4 regions of the Paenibacillus sp. 19GGS1-52 genome follow, and region 3 is predicted to be linked to each of the others. Evidence: predicted binding sites of a transcription regulator. Region 3 holds the regulator's gene; each other region holds the start of a gene.
What was found. The regulator Rex, encoded in region 3, represses fermentation and respiration genes when NADH is low (regulators of the CRP and FNR family bind a similar motif). The targets are predictions, from matches to a motif close to TTGTGAAATATTTCACAA.
Positions count from the first base shown of each region.

Region 1 (3,686 bases), 260 kb from region 3:
GAATCCGCAAGAATTCTTCGTGACGCTGCTGTTGCAGCTGGCGCTCCTGAGAACTGTATTCAGTGGATTGAAATGCCTACAATGGACAAAACAAACGCATTGATGAATAACCCTGATGTTGCTCTGATTCTGGCAACTGGCGGATCGGCAATGGTTAAAGCAGCTTATAGCTGTGGCAAGCCGGCTCTCGGCGTAGGTCCTGGTAACGTGCCTGCCTTCATTGAGAAGAGCGCGGATATCGATCAGGCTGTAACTGACCTTATTCTTTCCAAATCTTTTGATAACGGCATGATCTGCGCATCCGAACAAGCAGTAATCATTGAAGAAGCTATCTTTGATCAAGTGAAGAAGAAAATGATCGCAAACGGCTGTTACTTCGTAAATAAAGAAGAATCTGCCAAACTGACTTCCGGCGCAATGAACGTTGAAAAATGTGCAGTTAACCCGGCAATTGTTGGACAATCTGCAACGAAGATCGCTGAAATGTGCGGAATCCAGGTTCCAGCTGGCACTAAGATCCTCGTAGCCGAACTTGAGGGCGTAGGTCCGAAATACCCGCTTTCTGCTGAGAAGCTCAGTCCTGTTCTAGCTTGCTACAAAGTAAAAAATGCTGATCAAGGTATCGAACGCGCAGCACAGATCGTTGAATTTGGAGGCATGGGTCACAGCTCAGCTATCCACTCCAACAACGAGGAAGTTATTATGAAATTCTCGCACCGTCTGCAAACCGGACGTATTCTTGTGAACTCTCCTTCTACACATGGAGCAATCGGTGATATTTACAATACAAATATTCCTTCTCTGACTCTGGGCTGTGGATCTTATGGTCGCAACTCGGTATCGCAGAACGTTACTGCCATCAACTTGATCAACGTGAAAAGGGTGAACCGTCGTAAAGTGAATATGCAATGGTTTAAAGTGCCGGATAAGATTTATTTTGAAAAGGATTCTACACAATACCTGACCAAAATGCCTGATATTACCCGTGTTGCTATTATCACTGACCCTATGATGGTTAAACTTGGATATGTAGAAAGAGTTGAACATTATCTGCGTCAACGCCAAACTCCGGTAGCTATCGAGGTCTTCTCGGAAGTTGAACCAGATCCTTCTACAACTACAGTTGAAAAAGGTACGGCTATGATGAACAGATTCAAGCCTGACTGCATCATCGCACTGGGCGGCGGTTCCCCAATGGACGCAGCCAAAGGAATGTGGTTGTTCTATGAACATCCAGATGCTGACTTTAACGGACTGAAACAGAAATTTATGGATATCCGCAAACGCGTTTACAAGTTCCCAGAATTGGGTAAAAAAGCGAAATTCGTTGCCATTCCAACAACTTCGGGTACAGGTTCGGAAGTAACTTCATTCGCTGTTATTACTGATAAAACTGGCGAAAACCACATTAAATATCCGTTGGCTGATTATGAGCTTACTCCGGATGTTGCGATCATCGATCCAGTATTTGTTTACAGTCTGCCTAAAACAGCTGTTGCCGATACAGGTATGGACGTATTGACACATGCGATCGAAGCTTATGTATCTGTAATGGCGAGTGACTACACTGATGGTCTGGCTATCAAAGCTATCCAGTTGGTACACCAATACCTGATCAAATCAGCGTTGGAAGCCGATAAACTTGCCCGCGAAAAAATGCACAACGCGTCGACACTAGCTGGTATGGCATTTGCCAATGCCTTCCTGGGTATCAACCATAGCTTAGCACATAAATGGGGCGGTCAATACCACACGGCTCACGGACGTACTAATGCCATCCTGATGCCACACGTAATCCGTTATAATGCGAAGAAACCATCGAAGTTCGCTTCGTTCCCTAAATACTCGCATTTTATAGCTGACGAGCGTTATGCTGAGATTGCCCGCATTTTGGGATTGCCTGCTCGTACTACTGAAGAAGGCGTAAACAGCTTGATTAACATGATTCGCGATATGAATAAACAGCTGGGTATTGAAGAATCATTCCAACAACTGGGCTTTGATCCAAAAGACTTTGAATCCAATGTAGATTACTTGGCTGATAAAGCTTTTGAAGATCAGTGCACGACTGCTAACCCTAAGCTTCCACTGGTTTCTGAACTGGCTGAAGTATACCGTGATGCATTCTACGGAAGATTCGAAAACTAAGAGACTGTAATTCAGGCAATAATAAAGCACTGCGAAATTAGATGGGAGTGACAAATATCACCGAAAAGGTGATATTTGTCACAGTCTTTTTTCAGAAAACAAACTAAAATGTATGTATAGACAAGGTCCCGGTTATGAAGTATCGATTGTGAAAATTATTACAACCATTTCATATTCTTAGGGATCAAACAAGACGCGGGATTAACCTTCAAGCCTGCGATCTCACAAAAATAATATAAATATAAATGGAGGGATTTAGCAATGTCGGTGATCGAAAAAGATGTACAAGAGGTTAAGTCGGGATGGCGCGGATTTACAAAAGGCAAATGGTCAAGAAAAGTAAACGTTAATGATTTTATTGAGAAGAACATTTTACCTTACCTGGGCAAGGAAGAATTCCTTGCAGGCGCAACTCACAATACCAAAGAACTTTGGAAACTTGTTTCCGAAATGACTAAGCAAGAAATTGCTAATGGTGGCGTTCTTGATGTGGATGTTAACACTGTATCCACTATTGTATCGCATAAACCTGGATACATTGACAAAGACAAGGAACAAATTGTCGGCGTTCAAACAGATGCACCTTTCAAACGTTCGATCCAACCATTTGGCGGTATTAAAATGATGATCGATGCTTGTAAAGCCTATGGCTTCGAGCTTCCACAAGAAATTGTTGATATGTTCACGAATATTCGCAAAACGCATAACCAAGGCGTGTTTGATGCATATACCAATGAGATGAGAGCAGTCCGCAAAGCAGGTATTATTACTGGTCTTCCTGATGCTTACGGCCGCGGTCGTATTATCGGTGACTACCGTCGTATAGCTCTTTACGGTATTGATTTCCTTGTTAAAGACAAGAAAAAAGACCTTCTTAATCTTGAATTGGATTCAATGAGCGAAGATCTAATCCGTCTTCGTGAAGAAGTTTCCGAACAAATTCGCGCTCTTGGCGAACTTAAGAAAATGGCTGAAATGCATGGCTTCGATATTTCCAAACCTGCTAACACAGCTAAAGAAGCTTTCCAATGGGTATACTTCGGCTACCTGGCAGCAATCAAAGAACAGAACGGTGCGGCAATGTCTCTTGGACGCGTATCCTCATTCCTTGATATCTATGTTGAACGGGATCTTGCAGAAGGCGTTCTGAGTGAAGAACAAGCACAAGAACTGGTTGATCATTTCGTAATGAAACTTCGTATTGTTAAGTTCCTACGTACACCTGATTACAACGATTTGTTCAGCGGTGACCCTACTTGGGTTACAGAATCCATCGGTGGTATGTCAGTTAACGGAGAAACTCGTGTTACGAAGAACAGTTTCCGCTTCCTGCACACTCTTTACAATCTGGGACCAGCACCAGAACCGAACCTTACTGTTCTGTGGTCCGAGAAATTGCCTGATGGTTTTAAGAAATTCTGTGCTAAGGTTTCTATTGAAACTAGTGCAATTCAATACGAGAACGATGATTTGATGCGTCCGATTTACGGCGACGATTACGGGATCGCTTGTTGTGTATCCGCAATGCGTATCGGTAA
Region 1 is NZ_CP059724.1:2,210,789-2,214,474, forward strand. Features, by position in the region: gene adhE (bifunctional acetaldehyde-CoA/alcohol dehydrogenase) at 1-2,148, shown strand, start outside; gene pflB (formate C-acetyltransferase) at 2,410-3,686, shown strand, end outside.
Region 1: a site for Rex is predicted at 2,295-2,312, ahead of pflB (formate C-acetyltransferase). Genes of this name have one in related genera too.

Region 2 (3,686 bases), 290 kb from region 3:
GTTCATGACCTCTTTAGTTGTTCTCAGGCCTTTGGTCGTAATCTCAGCAACGATCTCGTCACGACTAAGCGTAGTACAGCTGCATATCCCTTGCTTCGCACCTTGCTGAAAGCTGTCCCCCAGCACGAATTGCAGAATTTGTTCTACTACCGGTTTACAGCCACCGCAAGAACGGGTAGCACCCGTACACGCTTTGATCTCATCAACGGTAGTGAAGCCATTCTCGGTAACTGCATCTACTATCGCTTTTTTGGTTACGCCATTGCAGCCGCAGACAATTTCTTCATCCGCCATAGCTTCAATGGACATGCTCTTCTTGGCGCCACCGTCACCACAGCAGCCCGTGCCCATAACCTCGGCATAAATCGCGTCAGTCATTTCTGTACCTTGCTTGACTAGCTTCTGGAGGTTGGCTGATTCGGTTACATCGCCGAACAGGACCGCGCCAACAATAATATTATTTTTGAGCAAAATCTTCTTGTAGGTTCTCTTCCAATCATCCTTGGCTGAGATCACCGTATGTTCAGGAGAATCTATAAATTCACCAGCAGAAAAGACATCTACACCGGATATTTTAAGTTTTGTAGATACAACGGAACCTTCATAGGGATTAGTTTCGACCCCACACAGATGTTTAGCCAATATCATCCCCTGCTCGAATAGTGGGGCGACCAGGCCATAACACAACCCGCGATGCTCGGTACACTCACCGACAGAATATACATTCTCCATTGAAGTTTGCAGATAATCATTAACCACAATCCCGCGATTTACTGTAATTCCACTATCTTTAGCGAGCGCTACATTCGGTTTAATTCCAACAGCCATAACAACAAAGTCTGCAGCAAGCTCTGTATCATCACTGAAACGCAGGCCGCTAACCCGTTGTTCGCCAGTCAATTCGACCGTTTGTTTGCCCATCGCGAATTTCACACCTTGACGTGTAAGTTCAGCTTGCAGCATGGAGGATGCATTGCGATCTAGCTGGCGCTCCATCAGGTCCTCCATCAGATGCACAACCGTAACGTCCATCCCGAGGTTAACCAGCCCTTTGGCCGCTTCCAAACCGAGTAGTCCACCGCCAATAACAGCCGCCTTGCTATATTGTTTGGCCGCTGCCAGCATCGTTTCACAATCCGCGATATCACGGAAACCAACCACGCCGTCTTTATCACTGCCTGGAACTGGCAGTATGAACGAATTCGACCCTGTCGCAATAATTACTTTATCGTATGGAACTGCCATTCCGTTATCAGTGAATATTTGATGGGAGGCTTCGTCAATTCTGGTGACTGTGGTTCCCGTGTGCAATGTAATGTTATTGTCTTTGTACCAGTTTAAGTCGTTAAGTATAATATCTTCCACTGTTTTGCTGCCTTCAAGAACATAGGACAACATAATCCGATTGTAGTTGGGGTGTGACTCACTGCCGAAGATGGTAATATCATAAATACCACCAAGCTTCAGTATCTGCTCGATTGTACCTACGCCTGCCATACCGTTGCCGACCAATACTAGCTTTTCTCTGTTTGCTGTCATGGCTCTTGTGCCTCCTCAAAGCTTCTGGATTCTATCTCTCACTTCTACCTATTGAAATTATACATTTCAAATTTGAAGAGTGATGGTGATTCCAGTCACATTAAATGTGAAGGATTTCACATTAATGCGTTAACAGATGAGAGGCTGCAGACATGACGCACCAATAGCCAGATCCCCTACTCCAAAAACATCGGTGATCTGGCATTTATGTATTTATAGAGTTAACGCGATGTTAATGAAACCTCCAGCTCATCCTGGGGACGCAGCTTCATATCCATTCCACTGTCCAGCAGTTGCTTGCCGTTTACCTTCAGTTTCCATATTTCACTGGTGAGTGGCGTATAGGCTTTAACGGAAACTACCGTCCGGTTATTCTCAGCTAACTGAACGATTCCACTGCTCTTCAGCAAGCTTCTTACCGATACATCCTCCGTAAACAGCATGACATACGAACGGGTCAATTGTGCCTGCTCGCTTCCTCCATTTACTATCAGAATCACAGACTGCAATGAATCTCCGCCGGTCTCTGACTTAGCCGTTATTACGAGATGTGCATCCTTATCAATGGAACTATTAAAGTCTGCAGCGTTAATTATCTTGCCATCTACCTGAAGCTCCCAATCCAAACCCAGCCCTAGAGAAACGTCACTCACCGAGAGAATACTGTTGCCATCTAGAGCAAATTGTACAATCCCGCTGTCCTTCAGCAGCTCTCTAATCGTTATCCCTTTGTGGTAGGAATCGCCTAACTGCCTGTCCGAACTTTCGGTAAGCTCATTGCCGCCAATAAGGAGCGAGAATGTCGGAGGATTAGTGCTGGCAACGGCATAATCTCCGTTAGTCTTGTCCTCAAATAATGACGAACATCCACCTGCTGTTATTAAAATAATCATTCCTATCAATAAGCGCCACAGAAGTTTTGTGGGCATTCCTGGCACCGCCTTCTCCCACCCGATGACAACTGCTAGCAGCGTATCAGGCTTGGTAATCTCTTATGTATACTGACCCTTTCAGGATAACGCAAATTAGCCCGGTTCTCAAATAAATTATACGCTAGGGCCCACTTCGCTTGATTCGTAATGGCTAATGTCTCCGTGCAGCACAATTTCCGGGACTCCATCGATAATATCAATCTGGCAAAGGCTGGTCGGGTGGATGTAGGGCAAATCCCAAAGCTGCTCCATTGCTCGCCCTTCAAAATAAGCCATCAGATGCTTAATAATTACAGTGTGCGTTACAATAAGTACAGATTGCCCCTCATGTGTCTCCATGATTTCCTTCAGTTTATGAAGTGCCCTTGTCCGTACCTCCGCATACGTCTCGCTTCCCTCAACTTTAAACTTCCCGGGTTCCTTCCAGAAATTATGCCATTGCTCCGGATAACGGGACTCCACCTCGGAAGAATAACATCCCTCCCATACACCGAAGCCCATTTCCATGAGCACTTCGGTGGTCTTCAACTGGATGCTGCGCTCCGCACGGACAATTTCCGCTGTACGTAGTGCCCGAGGACTGGGACTTGCATAGATAGCATCAAGCGGTACCGTATGCATAGCTTTTCGCAGCCATTCAGCCTGTTGCAGACCAAGCGCAGTCAAGGCTGAATCCTGAAATCCCTGCATACGATGCACCATATTCCATTCCGTCTCTCCATGCCGTGCTAAATAAAGTCTAGTGTGCTTCATAACGATCTCCATCTCCCGTTCCTAATATACTATGGACCTAAAGATGCCAAACAGCCAGTCCTCCGGGTTGAAGGCTGGCTGTTTGACGGACTCTTAAATTCAACTAGTACTGTTACTGATATCTTGGGAACAAAATGTTATTCTCCAGATGAACATGCTCAAAGGTCATTCCTTCCAGCTCTTCGAGCCGGGCATACGTTAAACGGTAGGTAGTACAAGCATGGCCCGGAGGGGTGAAGTCATTAGTAACCAGGCGGATTTTCTTTAGAATATCACCAGCGGCATCATGCTCGTCTTCCAACTTATTCAGAATAAGACGCAGCTCGGCTAAAGCTTCTTCACTAGGATCTGCCGAGTAAGCCAATATCTTAGGAAACTCACTTTCCTCTTCCTTGGCGGTGTGCTGCAGCAATTCTTCCTTAAGCGTGTTGAACAGCGCATGCATTTCAGCTAAGTGAGGAG
Region 2 is NZ_CP059724.1:2,187,349-2,191,034, reverse strand. Features, by position in the region: gene nirB (nitrite reductase large subunit NirB) at 1-1,539, opposite strand, end outside; gene H1230_RS10260 (hypothetical protein) at 1,761-2,468, opposite strand; gene H1230_RS10255 (histidine phosphatase family protein) at 2,586-3,224, opposite strand; gene ric (iron-sulfur cluster repair di-iron protein) at 3,337-3,686, opposite strand, start outside.
Region 2: a site for Rex is predicted at 1,644-1,661, ahead of nirB (nitrite reductase large subunit NirB). Genes of this name have one in related genera too.

Region 3 (3,686 bases):
AGGATCAATTACGTGAGCGTGATGTCCCACTCCTGACTAAGGTCATTCCATTTCCATTCAAGGCTGCAATCTTCAAGGGAAGAGGGCATTATTTGTGTCTGCGCAAGTTTGAACATAAGATTAATAAGAAGGACTTTATAAGTCCGAGAGAAGACTCGCTTACAGCAGCTCAAATGATCGTATGGTTGACTCAAAGCGAATCCGGAGATGACGAGGAACTCAATTTGGGTGGTCGTGGTGGTGATTTCTGGGAAACTGTGGCCAGTGATACCGATTCTTGTCTGGGACGCGCATGCCCATGGTTCCGCAAATGTTACTACCACCGGGCAAAACATGAAGCCGGTATAGCTGATGTAGTGATAACGAATCATTCCAAGCTATTCGCAGATGTGAAGGCTGGCCATCAACTGCTTCCTGCTTATGAGCACCTTGTTATTGATGAGGCCCATCATTTGGAGGATGTAGCTGGCAAGCATCTTGGAATGAATATGAAGCATTTCACTGTGTCGCATGCACTCTCACGTCTCTATAAGGATAGCCGCAACGGTCAACTGCCGGCACTGCGACTGATGTTGCAATCTTCAGGCAGTGAGCAGGCCTCAGAATGGAGCGGAGTCATAGACAGGATTTATCCTGATTTGCTTACGGTGAAGGAAACCTGGGATATGCTTACTGATAAGCTGTTTAGCCTTATGCCAGAGCGCAGTGATGCGTCTGCTGGCGAAGCTGGGCAATTAGTTCTGCGTCTGCTCCCGGGGAATAAACCTAAGACGTGGGAGGAACTGGAGGCTCTAGAGAACTCCTTAAATCTCACTCTAACGGATATCATACGCAAGGGTGACAAGATGCTGAATGAGATGCGTGATCAGGACGGACAGTCTTCCTCTGACAGTCTTGTGACCGATATCAGTGGTTTATTCAAAGATTTGGCTTCTATTCGTGAACAAGTGCGTTTCTTTATGGGAATGAATGACGACAATGTAGTATATTGGCTGGAGGCTAATGGTAATTATCGCAGCAAATCGTTACAGCTCTATGCGGTGCCTGTGGATGTTAGTTCGCAGCTCAAGGAGCTGTTCTTCGATAAGAAGCGGAGTATTATATTAACTTCGGCTACCCTGTCTGTCGATAAATCATTTCAGTTTATGATTGATAATCTAGGTCTGAATGCAGCTGTTGAAGAAGGTCGCCTCATGACAGTGTTGCTACCCTCTCCGTTCCGTTATCGGGAACAGGCGCTGCTCGTCATTCCGCGCGATTTTCCAAGTGTGAAAGGTAGTGTGGGGGATGCCCGATTTGTGGATATGCTAGTGCAGTCACTTGCTGAAGCAGCAGTGGTCACCCGTGGGCGGATGCTTGTGTTGTTCACCTCTTACAAGATGCTTCGCCAAGTGTATGAGCCGCTTAAAGAAGCACTGGCTTCGCAAGAAATCACTGTACTGGGCCAAGGAGTGGAAGGCGGCAGCAGAAGCAAGTTGATCCGCCGTTTTCAGGACAGCACAGCTTCTGTGCTGCTCGGTACGAGTAGCTTCTGGGAGGGTGTAGATATTCCGGGTGAGGCCTTGACCTGTCTTGCTATCGTCAGACTGCCGTTTCAGCCACCGAACCATCCGCTAGCCGAGGCAAAGGCAGAGTTGCTGCAGGCTCAGAAGAAGAATCCGTTTATGAAGCTGTCTGTTCCACAAGCAGTCATTCGCTTCAAGCAGGGTTTTGGGCGTCTGGTGCGCACAGCCCAGGATCGCGGAATTGTCATTGTATATGATACCAGAGTTATTGAATCTTATTATGGGAAGTATTTCCTTTATTCACTACCAGGCCCCAAGATGGAGCATATGCTTACTGATCAAATGGTTCCTCGTATTGCTGAATGGCTGGAAGAAGGCGGCGTTATCTAAAACGTCGCCAATCCTGTTGATGTGAATCACCATTATTTGGAACTATATCTTAAATTAGGAGGAGAAAACATGAAATCGGATAATAAAATATCGGAGGCTGTCGTTCGCAGGCTACCAGTGTACCTGCGTTTCCTGAATGATCTCCAAAAACGTGAAATTCCCACAGTTTCATCTCAAGAGCTTGGTCAAAAATTAGATCTTAACCCGGCGCAGATTCGTAAGGATCTGGCTTATTTTGGCGATTTTGGTAGAAAAGGGATTGGTTACGACGTATCCTATCTCATTGAGAAGATCCGCCACATTTTGAAGCTGGACCAGCAAATTAACGTAGCTCTGGTAGGTGCCGGTAATCTCGGACATGCGTTGTCCAATTACAATGCTTACTTGAAAGACACGATGAAGATAACAGCGGTGTTTGACTCCTATGCCCCCAAGGTAGGACAACAAATTCACTCTTTAACCGTTCAACCTATGGATGAGCTGGAAAGTACCATCCGCAAGCAGGGAATCCGCATTGGGATTATTACTGTTCCGGATTTTGAAGCGCAGAATGTGGCTGACATTTTGGTTACATCAGGAATCGAAGCGATTCTGAATTTCGCACCGGTTATTTTGAAGACGCCTTCTTATGTGCGCATTCATGCGGCTGACTTTACTACAGATTTGCAGAGTCTGGCCTATTATTTACAAGATGGAAGGGAAGAGATTGAAGATGGCAAGCAATAAGACTGTTATCAAAAACGGGCGTTTTCTCGTACCGGGAGCGATTAAGCCTGTTCTGAGTGGATATATGACTATAGAAGATGATTTAATCTCTTACATAGGTGAAGAGGAACCTCTTTTTGAAGAGGGTGTACAAATCGTTGACGGTAGCCGCCTGCTGTTCATGCCGGGACTAGTGAATACACACGGACATACAGCGATGTCCTTGCTGCGCGGTTACGGAGATGATCTGGCGCTACAGGTATGGCTTCAGGAGAAAATGTGGCCGATGGAGGAAAAGTTCACCGGAGATGATGTGTACTGGGGCACTTCACTATCTGTGCTGGAAATGTTAAAGGGAGGCACAACCACCTTCCTGGATATGTATGATCATATGGACCGGGTAGCCGAAGTTGTTGAGCAATCAGGCATTCGTGCTGTTTTGATGCGTGGAGTAATTGGTCTGTGCTCTGAAGAGGTGCAGAATCATAAGCTTGCAGAAGCTATTGCGTTTGCCAGCAACTGGTACGGGAAGGCTGAGGGTAGAATCACTACGATGATGTCACCACACGCGCCATATACTTGCCCACCGGACTTTTTTGTGAAGTTTGTGCAAGCCGCCCATGATTTGGATTTGCCAATGCACACGCATATGTCGGAGACGAAACGCGAAGTGGAACAGAACATAGCTGATTACGGTTTGCGGCCTGTAGCGCATCTGGAGAAGCTGGGCATGTTCACTCGTCCATCACTTGTAGCCCATGCTGTTCATTTGAACGATGAAGAAATCGGAATTTTATCGCGTCATAATGTTGGCGTTTCCCATAATCCTGGTAGCAACCTGAAGCTTGCCAGCGGAGTGGCCCGCGTTACAGATCTCCTGAATGCAGGTGTGAAGGTGTCCTTGGGTACGGATGGCGCAGCAAGCAATAATAATCTGGATATGTTCGAGGAAATGCGGCTTGCGGCACTCATCCATAAAGGTGTAAGTGGTGATCCAACAGCTGTTCCTGCTCCACAAGCCTTGCGTATGGCTACGGAGTATGGAGCAAAGTCGATCTTTTTAGATAAGGTGGGCAGACTTGCGGC
Region 3 is NZ_CP059724.1:2,473,693-2,477,378, forward strand. Features, by position in the region: gene dinG (ATP-dependent DNA helicase DinG) at 1-1,895, shown strand, start outside; gene H1230_RS11640 (redox-sensing transcriptional repressor Rex) at 1,965-2,621, shown strand; gene H1230_RS11645 (amidohydrolase) at 2,608-3,686, shown strand, end outside.

Region 4 (3,686 bases), 240 kb from region 3:
AAAGCCTTGTCGTGCAAATAACTTTTTTGCAGCCAGTAAAATTCGCAGCTTGACATCATTATCTGAGCCCATGCTTTTTCTGTTCCCCTTTGAGCCTTATTATGTTGAATAGTGTTCATTCTTGTATGTTTCTATTATAAACGGGAAAAGAAGCACTTATCTAGAGAAGCCTAGATAAGGATCAAATTGTGTAAACCGCTGTCACTTACAATTCGGAAATGGGAGCCGAACGCTGTTGGTGTTCAGCTACTAGCTTGCCGACAGCCGCGGGTTCCCTCCGTAAGGCAGCCACAATAATTATCACGAGTGCCATAACTACCGTGATAGTAAGTAGCGCTACTGCGTCCCCTCCGATACCAGGACCGCCAAACAGCAAGTTCATTAGCCCTTCTACGGCGTAAGTAGCCGGGAACACGTTGCCGACATGGATGTAGAATCCGGACAATAGTTCACGCGGCATCATTGCACCGGAAGAGACAAGCTGCACCGATAACATCAGAATGTTTATCAACATTCCAGCCATGCCGAACAGAACAAGGAATGTCTGCGTAACAATCATAAATGTGAGCACAAACAGAGCCTGAAACCCCCATAAGGCGAAGAATCCCTGTTCGGCCTGACCGCCCAGCAGTAGGACGAGGGAGGTTCCCACGAGCGAAACAATGATTGCAGACGTAGTTGTAATGGCAAATCGCGCGCCGAGCCGCTGCCAACGTCCAGTTCGGGCGGAGATCGCTGTTGCCGATACCTCTAGATTCTGAGCCATAATCATCGCCCCAACAAAGGAAGCAAGCACCATCATCATGGGGACCATTTGGTTGTTCGTACCATTTACTATATTGACTGATTGAATATCGGATACGACACGCTCTGACAGCAGAGAGGCAAGGGGTGTAGCTTCCTCGACGGTCATTCCTTTCGACAACACTGCTTGGGCACCTACTGCGATTGCTTGCTTGTTGGCTGTTGCAGTAATCTGAGTAGCGACGGAGGACATCATACTTTTGATCATCGATGGATTGGATTCGTTCAGGATATACTGAATCGATGCTTGACCGTCTCGCCCGGCCGCACTTGCTGTGAAGTTGGCAGGGATATGCACGATCATTTGTATCTGACGTTTATCCAGCTGTTGACGTGCTACTTCCATGTCCACTAGGGTTGTCACCTGAACAGGTAGTGATGCTGACAGCTGCTTCGCAATAACGACTCCGCTCTGTACATCCTCGTTCACGACCGCTATGCTCAGTTTATCCATTCGTTCCGATACGCCTTCATACCCTGTCATCCAGACTATGGAAAAGATTAGCTGGAAGAGCAATGCTGTGGCAATGCCGATGATCGTCGTTTTTACTTTCATAAATTCCTGTATTGTTCTCATTAAATCGTCCACTCCTTATAAACATTATTGTATAATTCCTTTTTCAAACAAATGATTAAAACATTTGTTTAAATCATTTGTTTGAATTATAAAGAATAAACTTTAGATTGTCAATTGAGATTTAGAATATGGAATACATGAATCCTCGTTGTCTTATTCATTAAGGTAGGGGGATTTGCGCAAACTTTAAGAGGCTTGAAGTATGATTCTATATCTTAAGTCGAGGGAAGGGACTGCGTTAATACGAAAAAAGACACAAATTTGTGAAATTAATCACGTGCTAAATCTTAAATTTTGATATATAATTACTATATAATAGAAAATAGGGGGAAATGATATGAAGAAGATATTTACAAGTTTGCTAGTGGCAGGAGTTTCGATCGCGGTGTTATCTGGTTGTGGTTCGAATAATGAGAATACAGCCAATGAAGCTGCTACTAATGCTCCAGCCGCTACAACTGCTCCAGCCGCCACAACTGCACCGGTAACTGATGCTGTATCTACAGCATCAATCGTAGATCAAGCAGATGCATTTACTAAGGCTGTAAGCGCAGATGGAAACTGGATTGTTGCTATCCTTAAAGACTTAACAGTCGATCAAGATGTTGTTGTAGCCGGTGAATTCCATGATAAAGGCGCCGCTGATGGAGCTATCTACCGCAAGCTTGCTCTTTATGCACAGGATGCAGATCACAAAATCACAGCATCTTATATCCTAACAGCTCCTAAGGTCACCGTGCAAAGTGAGAACTTCAAAGTCCAAGGCGGAACGATCAAAGGTGATGTTTATGTTGAAGCTAAAGGATTTACTCTTGATAAAACAGCTACAATAGATGGTAACCTGTACTTTAAGACTGAAGATTTGAAAACAAGCGCCGTACTTGATGGTAAAGTAACTGGAGCAACAGAAATCAAATAATTTTGCAACTGCACTGATAACTTTAAATAGGGAAGCCTGTAGACAAAGCCCATTATAGCGGCTACGTTTACAGGCTTTTTTTGGCATTTACTTCTCGGAGTTATTTGTACTTCCTCTGGAATTCATATAAAATACACACGACGTACACAGGAGTTCTCTATAGTGGGGCTTGTAGATAAAAAAATAAGATTGTGAGTGGAAGTGGAGTGCACACCAATGAAACGAAGGATCTTGTTAGTTGAAGATGATATGCTCATGCGTGAATTTATAACGGATTATTTCAAAAAGGAACAATGGGAAGTATATGAAGCAGAGAACGGTAGACTTGGGCTTGAGATTTTCGAACAGACCTCTGTTGACCTGGTTGTGCTGGATATTATGATGCCGGAAATGGATGGATGGTCGGTATGCAGATGTATTCGCGCGAAGTCGGACGTCCCGATTATTATCATTACGGCTAGGTCGGAAGACGATGATCAAATGCTGGGATTCGAGCTGGGTGCGGATGAATACGTAACGAAACCTTTAAGTCCAAGGGTGTTAGTAGCTCGTGCTACTGCATTAATGAAAAGAACTGAAGGAACGATAGGGCGTGAAGGAGATACATTGCTCTATGGTGATTTATTAGTGAATAGAACTGCACATACGGTGTCAGTGGCGGGCATGAGGATTAATCTGTCGCCGAAGGAGTATGATTTGCTCCTTTTTCTCATTAAGCACTATGGAAAAGTTGTATCCCGAGAGTATATATTGGACGCCGTTTGGGGCTACGATTATTTAGGGGATTTGCGCACAGTGGACACCCATATCAAAAAATTAAGAGCCAAGCTAGGAGACGAGGGTCAGTATATCTGTACCGTCATCCGTTCAGGCTATAAATTCGAGCTGGAATCATGAGAAGACAGAGTGTTGTTCTAAAGCTGTTCATTGTAACCACGGTTCTGATCTTACTCGTTTTTTCGTTGGTTATGCTTGCAGAAGGATTGTTTTTTGAGCGGTTTTACCGTTCGTCTAAGATTAACACCTTGGAACGGAATATGAATCAATTCACAGAACAATTCAAACATACAGAATCAAGTGAACAATCGCGACTGCTTGGCGCATTTATGAATCATAATGACACAAGTACCACCATCTTGAATAACCGGTTTGAACGAACACCCATAAATCCTTATTTTGTGAAATTACAATCACAGGGTAAGACAATTATGATTCGTATCCCAATGGAAGGGACGCCAATGAATTACATCCCGGAAGGGATTGAGATCGGCAGTTTGCTGGTGGTCGATGGTATTTTCATGGATGAGTTGGATACGATCATGCAGCCGGTGGTCATACAGCAGACTAAGGTAAGTCTTGAACAGGGCTTGGTACGGGTAAAAGGGA
Region 4 is NZ_CP059724.1:2,712,375-2,716,060, forward strand. Features, by position in the region: gene H1230_RS12770 (TetR/AcrR family transcriptional regulator) at 1-72, opposite strand, end outside; gene H1230_RS12775 (YhgE/Pip domain-containing protein) at 206-1,381, opposite strand; gene H1230_RS12780 (polymer-forming cytoskeletal protein) at 1,719-2,300, shown strand; gene H1230_RS12785 (response regulator transcription factor) at 2,517-3,197, shown strand; gene H1230_RS12790 (sensor histidine kinase) at 3,194-3,686, shown strand, end outside.
Region 4: a site for Rex is predicted at 1,643-1,660, ahead of H1230_RS12780 (polymer-forming cytoskeletal protein). Genes of this name have one in related genera too.